Regions from separate parts of the Rhizobium sp. NLR10b genome, predicted to be linked through region 2. Evidence: predicted binding sites of a transcription regulator. Region 2 holds the regulator's gene; each other region holds the start of a gene.
What was found. The regulator PhoB, encoded in region 2, activates phosphate uptake and scavenging genes when phosphate is short. The targets are predictions, from matches to a motif close to TGTCATNNANCTGTCAT.
Positions count from the first base shown of each region.

Region 1: the regulator PhoB is predicted to act here: its motif matches at 2,016-2,032, upstream of phnC (phosphonate ABC transporter ATP-binding protein).
Region 3: the regulator PhoB is predicted to act here: its motif matches at 1,742-1,758, upstream of HJB91_RS11355 (DUF2794 domain-containing protein).
Region 4: the regulator PhoB is predicted to act here: its motif matches at 1,303-1,319, upstream of HJB91_RS09960 (YdcH family protein).

Region 1 covers NZ_JABDWV010000018.1:59,420-62,391, reverse strand. The annotation lists gene phnE (phosphonate ABC transporter, permease protein PhnE) at 1-47, opposite strand, end outside; gene phnD (phosphonate ABC transporter substrate-binding protein) at 112-1,017, opposite strand; gene phnC (phosphonate ABC transporter ATP-binding protein) at 1,104-1,949, opposite strand; gene HJB91_RS25895 (DapH/DapD/GlmU-related protein) at 2,068-2,685, opposite strand; gene phnL (phosphonate C-P lyase system protein PhnL) at 2,682-2,972, opposite strand, start outside.
Region 2 covers NZ_JABDWV010000003.1:264,571-267,542, forward strand. The annotation lists gene pstB (phosphate ABC transporter ATP-binding protein PstB) at 1-450, shown strand, start outside; gene phoU (phosphate signaling complex protein PhoU) at 494-1,207, shown strand; gene phoB (phosphate regulon transcriptional regulator PhoB) at 1,368-2,051, shown strand; gene HJB91_RS06205 (GcrA family cell cycle regulator) at 2,345-2,878, opposite strand.
Region 3 covers NZ_JABDWV010000006.1:95,114-98,085, forward strand. The annotation lists gene HJB91_RS11345 (Bax inhibitor-1/YccA family protein) at 1-644, shown strand, start outside; gene HJB91_RS11350 (GNAT family N-acetyltransferase) at 754-1,311, shown strand; gene HJB91_RS11355 (DUF2794 domain-containing protein) at 1,318-1,719, opposite strand; gene HJB91_RS11360 (thioredoxin family protein) at 2,033-2,773, opposite strand.
Region 4 covers NZ_JABDWV010000005.1:214,810-217,781, forward strand. The annotation lists gene HJB91_RS09950 (5-(carboxyamino)imidazole ribonucleotide synthase) at 1-485, opposite strand, end outside; gene purE (5-(carboxyamino)imidazole ribonucleotide mutase) at 482-976, opposite strand; gene HJB91_RS09960 (YdcH family protein) at 993-1,196, opposite strand; gene HJB91_RS09965 (YdcH family protein) at 1,424-1,597, shown strand; gene HJB91_RS09970 (helix-turn-helix transcriptional regulator) at 1,793-2,053, opposite strand; gene HJB91_RS09975 (sulfite exporter TauE/SafE family protein) at 2,121-2,885, opposite strand.

The DNA of each region.
Region 1 (2,972 bases), on a different contig from region 2:
ATCTCCTGCGTGCTCTGCACGTGCGGCTGTGTATCGGCAATGGTCATGGACGCTCCCCGCGGTAACAAACAAAGGGCGGCCGTTGCCGGCCGCCCCGCATTGAAAAGGCGATCAGCCGCCGATGGCCGCCTTGCGAACCTCGACGACAGCATTGTAGAAGTCGTGCTTGACCGGGGCATAGCCCTTGTAGTCGCCGCCTTCGACAGCCGAGAAGCACTTGTGATCCTTTTCCGGCAGGGCCGTGAAGAAGGCTGCGAGCTTCGTCTGCCACTCTTGGCCGAGAGCGTTGCGCACGACGAGCGGGCCGTTCGGGATCAGCGGCGAACGCCAGACTTCAACGAGCTTGTTCGGGTCCACGGCGCCCTTGTCGACTTCCTTGCGGAAGGTGCCGGAGGTGTAGCCGTCCTTGAAATCGCCGATGCCCGACGAGTCATCGACTGCGACGTCGACCTTGCCGTCATAGGCGGCAAGCAGGTTGTTTTCATGCCCGCCGTTGAACTGGGTCGAGGCAAAGAACTTGTCATTCGGCATGCCGGTGTCCTTCGGGATCTGCGTCAGCGGAACGAGGTAACCGGAGGTGGAGTCCGGATCGGCGTAGCCGAGCTTCTTGCCTTTGGCGTCCTTGATGGTCTTGATACCGGAGGACTTCAGTGCAAGGCCGATCGAGTAATAACCCGTCGAACCATCTTTCTGCTGCGTCGTCAGGATCGGCGTAACGGCCTTCGAATCCTTGAGGTAGACGGAGGCGTAGCCGGAAGCGCCGAGTTCGGCGAAGTCGAGCGTGCCGCCGAGCAGACCCTGGATAACGCCGTCATAATCGGCGGCCGGGAAGAGCGAGACCTTCTCGAAGCCGAACTCCTGCTTCAGATGGTCCGCAAGGCAGGCATAATTGCGCAGGCGATCGGTTTCGTTTTCGCCGCCAAGGATGCCGATGCGGAATTCCTTGAGGTCTGCGGCATTGGCGGCGCCGGCGAGCGCGAACAGCGCCGTTGCCGCAAAGAGTGCTTTCTTCAACATGCGTTCTCTCCTATCGACCGGTGTTCCGGCCTTCCCATTACGAAGAATGTGCCCTTGACGCGGGCGTTCGATCGCGGCCGTCCCGCTCAGAGACCGGCCAATGCCAGCGGTTGGGCGCCGGCGGATGGATTGTCTGCCCGCTCGGCAGCGATATTGATGGATGTCGACGTCATGGTTTCGTCGATGCCGGCGCCATCCTTGTCCGTTCCGTAGATTGCCTTCACGGCTTCGGCCGTCAGCTCCGAGGGCTTGCCGTCAAAGACGACGCGGCCGCCGGCCATGCCGACGATGCGCTCACAATAGTTGCGGGCAGTGTCGAGCGTATGCAGATTTGTGATGACGGTGATGCCCTCGCGCTCGTTGATGTCGCGCAGCGCATCCATGACGATCTTGGCGTTCAGCGGGTCGAGCGAGGCGATAGGCTCGTCGGCGAGTACCATCCTCGGGTTCTGCATCAGCGCCCGGGCGATCGCCACGCGCTGCTGCTGGCCGCCGGAAAGCGTGCCGGCCGGCTGCAGCGCCGTCTGCTCGATGCCGAGGCGCTCCAGTGCGGCGATCGCATGAACGCGTTCTTCCCGGGTGAAGATGTTGAGAAGGCTCAGAAGCGTCGAGCGGTGATTGAGGCGGCCGAGCATGACATTTGTGAGAACATCGAGGCGCGGCACCAGGTTGAACTGCTGAAAGATCATCGCACAGTCGCGCTGCCAGTTGCGCAATGCCTGACCGCGAAGCCCGGAGACCTCGACGCCGGCGAAATGAATGGAGCCGGAGCTCGGTTCCTGCAGCCGATTGATCATGCGCAGCAGCGTCGACTTGCCGGCGCCGGAGCGGCCGATGATGCCAACCATCTGGCCCTGGGCAACGGTGAGCGTCACGGCATCGACGGCGAGCTTGTTTCCGAAACGGCGGGTGACATCCTTCAGCTCGAACATCATGCTCTTCCCTTGCACTCCAGGCCTTGGTCAGCATCGCATTAGTCCCGCTTCATGAACCTCCAATGTCATATTTGTGTAAGAGGTGTCACAAATCTCCGTGTCTCGGCGGTGGCGTCTAGCATTCGTAGCGGGCCAGAAAATCTTCCGCGCTAAGGTTGCGGAAATCCTGCAAGGCCAGGCGCAACCGGTCGTGTTGCCAATCCCACCAGGAAAGCCTGTCCATGCGTTCGCCGATCTCTTTCGGGAAACGTTCGCGGATCAGCTTCGCCGGCACACCGCCGACGATCGTGTATGATGCAACGTCCTTCGATACGACCGCGCCGGCCCCGATGACGGCGCCATTGCCGACGTTGACGCCGGGCAGGATGGTCGCGCCATGGCCGATCCAGACGTCGTGGCCGATCGTCACCCGGTTCGAGCGCCGCCAGGCGAAGAAATCCGTCTCCATATCGGCGTCCGGCCAGTAATTGGCGGCGCGATAGGTGAAATGATGCAGAGTCGCGCGCCAGGTCGGGTGGTTGGTGGCGTTGATGCGCACGGCGGCGGCGATATTGACGAACTTGCCGATCGTTGCGCACCAGACGGCGCCGTCCTGCATGATGTAGGAATAGTCTCCGAAGGTCGCCTCGCTGATGCGGCAGCGTTCGCAGACTTCCGTATAGCGCCCGAAGGTGGAATCGCTGACCTCGGCCGTTTCGTGGATGGCGGGCTCGATACCAAGCTTGCGGCTCATGCGGCAATCATCCTCGGCGAGAACTGCTGGACGTCGAGGATGCGGTCGGCGACGGCCTCGCGCACTTCCTCGTCATGGAAGATGCCGAGAAGGGCGACGCCCGCCTTCTTCTTCTCTGCGATCATGCCGACGACGACGGCGCGGTTTTTCGCATCCAGCGAGGCTGTGGGTTCATCGAGAAGCAGGATCGTATGCTCGGTGATGAAGCCGCGGGCGATGTTGACGCGCTGCTGCTCGCCGCCGGAAAAGGTGGCGGGCGGAAGTTGCCAAAGCGCCTCCGGCAGGTT
Region 2 (2,972 bases):
AACGTCTCCTACGGCCCGCGCATCCACGGTCTCGCCAAGTCGAAGGCCGATCTCGACCAGATCGTCGAGAGCAGCCTGCAGCGCGCCGGCCTGTGGAACGAGGTCAAGGACCGCGTGCACGAATCCGGCACCGGCCTCTCCGGCGGTCAGCAGCAGCGCCTGTGCATTGCCCGCGCCGTCGCCGTCAGCCCGGAGGTCATCCTGATGGACGAACCCTGCTCGGCCCTTGATCCGATTGCCACCGCCAAGGTCGAGGAGCTGATCCACGAGTTGCGCGAGAACTACACGATCGTCATCGTCACCCACTCCATGCAGCAGGCCGCGCGTGTTTCGCAGCGCACCGCCATGTTCCACCTCGGCAACCTCGTCGAGGAGAACGACACCGACAAGATGTTCACCAACCCCGACGATCCACGCACCCAGGATTACATCATGGGTCGCTTCGGCTGATCCCGGCGACACGAAGCTTTCCGTTATTCGAGGACAAAGCCCCATGGCATCGACACATATTTATTCCGCCTATGATGATGATCTGAAGTTCCTCTCCAGGCGGATTTCCGAAATGGGCGGCCTGGCCGAACAGATGGTCGCGGAATCCGTCCGGGCGCTGGTCAACGGCGATACGGCGCTGGCGCAAAAGGTCATTTCCGACGATGTGATCCTCGATCACACCGAACGCGAGATTGGCGACAAGGCGATCGTCACCATCGCCCGCCGTCAGCCGATGGCCTCGGACCTGCGCGAGATCATGGGTTCGATCCGCATCGCCGCCGATCTCGAACGCGTCGGCGACCTCGGCAAGAACACCGCCAAGCGCGTCATCGCCGTGCAGAGCACAGGCGTGCCGCGCAAGCTCGCCCGCGGCCTCGAGCACCTCTCCGAGCTGGCGCTCGTCCAGCTCAAGGAAGTGCTCGACGTCTATACGACACGCGCCGCCGACAAGGCGACCGCCATCCGCGAACGCGACAACGAGATCGACGCGATGTACACCTCGCTGTTCCGCGAGCTCTTGACCTACATGATGGAAGATCCGCGCAACATCACGAGCTGCACGCATCTGCTCTTTTGCGCCAAGAACATCGAGCGCATCGGCGACCATGCCACCAACATCGCCGAGACGATTTACTACATGGCGACGGGCGCCCAGCCGGAAGGCGATCGTCCGAAGGATGACAGTGCCAACACCGTCGGCGCCGCGACGGAATAATTGTTCCGAACGAGCCGCCCGGGCCAGCCGCCCGGACCAGTCACTTGCGTGCGCGCCCGTTCGGGGCGCGCAAAGAGGTCGCAGCCAATTTCTGTATTTGCGCAGGACGCCTGCTTAAATCGTCCCGGTTTAACGCTTGTGCGCGAGGAGACGGACACGCATGATCCCGAGAGTCGCAGTTGTTGAAGACGAGGAAGCGCTGAGCGTGCTTCTTCGCTATAATCTTGAGGCGGAAGGCTTTGAGGTCGATACCATCCTGCGCGGCGACGAGGCCGAGATCAGGCTTCAGGAGCGCACGCCCGACCTTCTCATCCTCGACTGGATGCTGCCCGGCGTCTCCGGCATCGAACTCTGCCGGCGCCTGCGCATGCGGCCGGAAACCGAGCGGCTGCCGATCATCATGCTGACGGCGCGCGGCGAGGAGAGCGAGCGTGTGCGCGGACTGTCCACCGGCGCCGACGATTACGTCGTCAAGCCCTTCTCGACCCCCGAGCTCGTCGCCCGCGTCAAGGCGATGCTGCGTCGGGCCCGTCCCGAGGTGCTGTCCTCGGTGCTGAAATGCGGCGATATCGAGCTCGACCGCGAAACCCATCGTGTCCACCGCAAGAGCCGCGAAGTCCGCCTCGGCCCGACCGAATTCCGGCTGCTGGAATTCCTGATGTCGTCGCCGGGCCGGGTCTTTTCCCGTTCGCAGCTGCTGGACGGCGTCTGGGGCCACGACATCTATGTCGACGAACGCACCGTCGACGTCCATGTCGGCCGCCTGCGCAAGGCGCTGAATTTCTCCAACATGCAGGACGTCATCCGCACCGTCCGCGGCGCCGGTTATTCGATGGAGGCCTGAAGGCTGAGGGAGTGTGGGGTTGGCGTTCCCGCCAAACGCACGGCAGTACGGCTTGTGAGGCCCGCCTTGTCGTCCATCGTCGCCGCTGCGGAGCCAGCGTCGTTGCGCCGGCGAGGCTTATGCGTCTCGGCACCACCTTTCCATCGCGCCTGCAAAGCCGACTTGTCCCGGCGCCACCTCTCCTCCGTCAAGCCCTGGCATGACGGAGTGTGGGGGTTGCTAAACGCAAAGGTCACTTCCCACTCGAATAAGAAACGGCGGCCCGTTTTTTATGTCTGGCTATACCGGTCCGCTCAGCTGACCCGCGCCGCCGCCCGGCGGCGTTCGTTGATCGGCTGATAGGCAAGCTTCTGATGATAGCTGCAATAGGGCGAATTGTCCGGGGATTCGCAGCCGCAGAAATGGAAATCTTCCTTGAGCGGATCGCCGACCGGCCACTTGCAGGTGCGTTCGGTGAGCTCCGTCAGGCCGAGGCGGCGGGAAATCGGCACCACCACGTTGCCCTTCGGCACATATTCCATTTCCTCGACTGTATCGATCTCGATCTCTTCCTTCAGCAGGGTTGCGCCCTGCTGGCGGGTCACGGTGCGGGTGGCGATCCGGGAGGCGTAGTTCGGCGCGCGCGGCGCGGATGTCTGGCGCTTCGGCGTGCGCGCCGCGGTGGCCGTGCCGCCGGCCTTGGCGCGGCCGGGAAGGCTGAGCCTGTGCACCTTGCCGATAACGGCGTTTCGGCTGACCCCGCCAAGCTGCGCAGCAATCTGGCTGGCGCTCAGTCCTTCGGCCCAAAGCTTCTTGAGTTTCTCGACCCGCTCGTCTGTCCAGTTCATGCCCTGTCTCCACCTTTTGCGTTGGTGATGGCAGAATCCCTCACCGTTGTCCCGGAAGCCTCCGAAACAAGAAACGCTTGATCAATTTTGGTGA
Region 3 (2,972 bases), on a different contig from region 2:
ACAATCTGATGGCGCTGGGCCTGGCGATCACCGGCGTGGCAGCATATCTCGGATTCAACTTCGCGGTCCAGGACGGCCAGCTCACCCAGTTTGGCGCGCTTCTGTTCCAGTCGCCGTTGCGCTGGGTCGTGATCCTTGCCCCCCTTGCGGTCGTCTTCTTCCTGAGCTTCCGCATTCATCAGATGAGCGTGTCCGCCGCCCAGACCACCTTCTGGATCTACGCCGCCTTGGTAGGGCTGTCGCTCTCGTCGGTCTTCCTGGTCTATACAGGCCAGAGCGTCGTTCAGACCTTCTTCGTCACCGCCGCCTCCTTCGGCGCGCTGTCTCTTTACGGCTATACGGCGAAGCGTGACCTGTCGGCGATGGGTTCGTTCCTGATCATGGGTCTCTTCGGCCTGATCATCGCCTCGCTCGTCAACATCTTCCTGGCTTCATCCGCGCTGCAGTTCGCGATCTCGGTGATCGGCGTGCTGATCTTCGCAGGTCTCACCGCCTACGACACGCAGCGGATCAAGGAACTCTACTATGAAGCGGATGACGTCGCTGTCGCCGGTCGCAAGGCGATCATGGGCGCACTGACGCTATACCTCGACTTCCTCAACCTGTTCATGTTCCTGCTGCAGTTCATGGGTAACCGCAGATAACAGGCGCATTGATAGATCGAAAAGGCGGCTTCGGCCGCCTTTTTTGTTGCACCGGTTTCTCAGGGGTGGTTTTAGAGGAGCCTGCTCCTTCCGACGGACCTGCCGCCCGATGTCCTTCCTCCTGCGCGACGCCTCCCAAACCGACATCACCGCCATTACGGAGATCTATCGCGACTCGGTCCTCAATGGCGTTGCAAGCTACGAGATTGCGCCGCCCTCCGAGGCCGAAATGGCCCAGCGGTTTTCCGTGATCGTCAGCCAGCAATATCCCTATATCGCCGCAACCGATGCTGACGGGAAACTCCTGGGCTACGCTTATGCGTCGGCCTTCCGCACCCGCCCTGCCTATCGCTGGATGGTGGAGGATTCGATCTACCTGGCACCCGAAGCCCGCGGCCGCGGCATCGGCAAGGCACTGATCGCCGAGCTGATCGACCGCTGCACCGGGCTTGGCTTTCGTCAGATGGTAGCCGTCATCGGCGGCGCGAGCCCGGCCTCGATCGCGCTTCATCTGAAGGCAGGTTTTGTGGAGGTCGGACTGATGAAGGGTACCGGCTACAAGCACGGCCGCTGGCTGGACACGATGCTCATGCAGCGCAGCCTCGGCGAGGGCATGAGGACCGATCCGGATCCCTCCATTTATCCCGGTACGCTGTTTGCGGGCTGATGAGAATTATTTATCGACAAGCTTCAAGGCCTTGTCGAACACCTTGAGGACCTGATTCAGCTCGTGCCCGCGCTTCAGGATCATGCCGTTGACGTTGATGACAGAATAGGCGCCCTGCTTGGCGGCAAGCTTCGGGTTCTTTTCGATCCGGAAGAGCGGCATCTCGCCGGAGCGCTTGAAGACGGAAAAGACTGCTCTGTCCTTCAGATGGTCGATGGCATAATCGCGCCATTCCCCCTCGCCGACCATGCGGCCGTAGATCCAGAGGATCGCGTCCAGCTCGCGCCGGTGGAAGGTCACCGGAAGCGGGTCCTTGCTTTGCTTGTACTCCCTGAGATCGACGACGACCGAGGAACTATTGTCGACGGAGCGGCTTTCGCCGTGTCGCAAATCCGGCTGATCTGTCATCAGGTCTCCAAGGCCTCCGCTTGTGACAGGAGAGTGACAGTTTGCCCGAGCCGCCGCAAATTGCAAGAGCGCGGCCCCTCACATTCGGCCTACGGCAGCGCCGCACGTCCAGACACCTTTCGCTGGGGACGAAGCAGTGCTTTCTCCCCAGCGCCGCATTTCAGTCAAAACAGCGCCTCATTTGCAGGGGATTTATGCATCCCGGTTTGGCGCCAGCGCGCCAAAGGGCCCGGCGGAGCGTATCGACCTTAACCCCAGCCCCGAATACGCTCGGCCGGGCCGCCCGGCATTTCACCCGTAATCGGTTGAAATATCAGATATTTTTTCCCGCCATTACCACGGTCGCCCCGAGAATCGCTGCCGGATCGCCGTCGGCCGTTGCCGACTGCAGCAGAATCGCGCAGCCCTCGAGCTGCGGCCGCTGCAGGACGCTCGCCGGCAGCGTCAGACTGGTCGCCTTGCCGTCCCACATGCCTACGGTTTCGACATTGGTGACGCTGTGCAGATAGGAGATCTTCTTGCCGCTGTTTTCGCCTTTTTCGACGTCGATCGTCTTTTCCTTGTCGAAATAGACCATCACGACATTGGCCTTTCCCTGCCCTGCGCCGATTTTGATCTCCAGCTCGTCGCCGCGCATTGCCGCGCTGACGGGGATGGTCAGCCCGTTGCCTTCGCTGCTGTAGGTGTCGATCTTGCTGTTGATGCCGGTGAGATCGGCGCCGGCCAAATGGCCACGGCCATTGACGATCGCCTGCGGCGTATAGACGTTGCTGCGACCCATCGTCCTGGCATAGCCGTACTGCCGCTCGGTATTTTCCTTCGAGCTCAGCGTGTCGGCCCAGCCGAGATAATTCCAGTAGTCGATGTGATAGGCGAGCGCGATGACATCGCCCTGGTTCACCAGCTTGCGAAAGGCGGCATCAGCGGGAGGACAGGAGGAGCAGCCCTGCGACGTGAAAAGCTCGACGACGCCTTTGGGCTTGCCGTCTTCGGCCTGCAGCGAGCCTGAAAAAGCGATGCCGACGATCAGCGGAATCAAGAAACGGGGGGACATTCACCTGCACCTCTTTTTCAGCGCCGGCGGCGTTTGGAACTGAAGGCTCTGAGATATGAACGTACGAATAATCCTTCCGGGTCCAAACGAAAAATCACGAACGGGTGAGACCCTAGCTCGGCCGGAACGCAGCTGAAACAAATCATCGTGAGCCCCCGGCAAAGACTCTTGCAGCAAAGAAAAAGCCGCCGGAAACGCT
Region 4 (2,972 bases), on a different contig from region 2:
TTGTCGGCGGGCGAGCGGAAAACCTTCTGCCCCTTGCCGTCATAACCGAGGCGGCGGGTCTTCAGCACGCCCTGGCCGTCGAAATCTTTCAGCGCGGTTTCGAGATCTGCCTGGCTGTCGACCGCATGAAAGCGAGCGGTTGAGATGCCGCAGCCGTTGAGGAAGCGTTTTTCGACGAGCCGATCCTGGGCGGCCTCAAGCGCCTTGGCAGGCGGATAGACGGCGATGCTTGCCGAGAGCGCTTCGGCGGCTGCGACGGGCACGTTTTCGAATTCGTAGGTGACGACGTCGCAGGCGTCTGCCAGTTCGGCCAGTGCCGCCGGATCGTCATAGGCGGCAACGATCTGCCGGTTCGCCAGTTGGGCGGCGGGGCAGTCGAGCTGCGGCTCGAGGATGACAGTGCGGAAATTCAATCTGGCGGCGGCGATGGCCAGCATGCGGCCGAGCTGGCCGCCGCCGACTATGCCGATTGTTCCTATGGTCATTGGTTGTCCATTGGATATTCGGCGACGGCAGCACTCTGGCGCTCGCGCCATTCGTCGAGCCTGTCGGCAATCTCTTCGTCGGAAAGGGCCAGCACGGCGGCGGCGAGAAGAGCGGCGTTGACCGCACCCGCCTTGCCTATGGCGAGGGTCCCAACCGGAATGCCGGCCGGCATCTGCACGATGGAAAGAAGGCTGTCCTGGCCGGACATGGTCTTCGACTGGACCGGCACGCCGAAGACCGGCAACGGCGTCATCGATGCGGTCATGCCCGGCAGATGCGCCGCACCGCCAGCACCGGCGATGATGACCTTGAAGCCTTCCGCACGGGCGCCCTTGGCGAAATTCATCATACGCTCGGGCGTACGGTGCGCTGAGATGATGCGCGCATCATAAGCGATTTCCAGCGCTTCCAGCGTGTCGGCCGCGTTCTTCATGGTCTCCCAATCGGATTGGCTGCCCATGATGATGGCGACGAGTGGTCTATCTGTCATCCTGCGGCGGTTCCTTTCAGGCAATGATGTCGGGAACGATCTGGTCTTCCAGCTTGGAGAGCTTGTCCTTGATGACGAGCTTCTTCTTCTTCATGCGCTGGATTCGCAGAGCGTCGCATCCGGTCTCGATCATGGCGTTGATCGCAGCGTCGAAATCCTCGTGCTCCTGGCGCAGACGCGCCACCATGAGCCTGATTTCCGCCTGTTCCTGATCGGCCATATGCATTCCCCGTTATCGTCCACGGACCTTGTCCGATCTGCCGATGATTTCCGCAAGCTCCTATCACCAAATACGGGTAACGGCTAGTTAGTCGTGATCATGAATTTGCCATCGCATCTTCATCTTTTGGCCTTCGACAAGCCTTCAAAAATATGTCACAGTCCGCCCGTTGACACCTTGATCCCCGACGACGATGGTCGGGGAGGGTAAGAGGAAGGAAGGGTCAAATGACAGTTGAAGCTCATCTTGAATCACTCCAGAAAAAGCATGTTGCTCTCGAGGAGGAGTTGCATGCACTCAGAACAGCTCCTTCTATCTCCGATACAGAAATTGCCGAATGCAAGCGCCGCAAGCTGCGCATCAAGGACGAGATTCAGCGTCTCAAGTCATCCGTCCATTAATCTTCCCAAGGGTCGCCGGGCGATCATCTTGCGCAAGAGGTAAATCCATCCATTCCGCCTAAAATTTGCAAGAACCGGTGATCACACCAGAATTGCGCCAGCCCGATGCTTGTGACGTCGCGGCTGGCGCATTTGCGTCTGCTTGCAGCAAAAGGGCGTTTTTATGATGCGTCAGGGGTGTGATCGGAGGTGCGGTCAGGCCCAGAACTGATCCAGCCACAGATTGAGCTTGTCAAAGCCGCGGTTGTTGACCGCGTAGATGCGTTTCGTACCTTCCGAGGTCACGGAGACAAGATTGCTGTCGAGCAGTGCCTTCAGGTGCTGCGAGACAGCGGGCCGACTGATCGGCAGGCCCTCGGCAAGCTCGTTGACCGTGCGCGGCGCGCGCCGCAATTCCTCCAGCAGAAAGCGCCGGTTCGGGTCGGCAATCGCAGAGAAGGGGTCCGTGTTCGACATGGCAGAAACGCTACGTCAAACCGGCCGTTGCAGCAAGGAAATTGTGCATTGCAGCGTACTGCCGCCCTTACCAGCCGAGGCCCTCGCGTATGATCAGAAAGGCCGCGATCAGCGCCATCGCATACATGAAAGGATAAAAGATCTGCGGCTTCATGCGGCGCACGCACCAGGCCCCGGCAAGGGTGGCGAGCGGCGCGAAAGGCAAGAGCGTGGCGGAGGTCGCAAGGTTCTGCGTGTCGAGCTGGCCGAGGGCAAAGTAGGGAATGAGCTTGATGGCGTTGAGGATTGCGAAGAAGCGCACGCTGGTGCCGGTATATTCGCGCGGCTCCAGTTTGAGCGGCAGGGCATAGATCTGAAACGGCGCGCCGCCGGCATGGGCGACGAAGCTGCCATATCCGGAAAACGTTCCCCAGAGGGCGGCAGCGACCGGCCGCTGTCCGTGCGGGGGGATCGTCTTGCTGGCGCCGGGGCCGAAATTGTTCCAGAAATAGCGCAGGCAGAAGAGGATCGTCACCGCGCCGATGACGACGCGCAGGACATTGCCGGGAACAAGCGCCGAGGTCGCCCAGCCGAGGGCAATGCCGAGAATTGCGCCCGGCAGCATGATCTTCAGCGTCGCCCAATCGCCATGCCTGCGCCAGATGACAAGCGAGATCATGTCCATGAAGACCAGGATCGGCAGCAGGATTGCCGCCGCCTCGAGCGGCGAGACGACCAGGGCGAGGAAGGGCAGGCCGATCAGCGACAAAGCGTCGCCCATGCCGCCTTTTGCGAGACCAACAAGCAGAACCGCGGGCACGGCGGCGTAGTAGAATGACAAGTCCTGCGGCATGCTTTCGACGTCCTCCTCTTGCAAGCCTCCTCTAACGGAACTACTCACACAAAACGAGTGCGGATCCGTCTTTTCGAGAAGGGAATT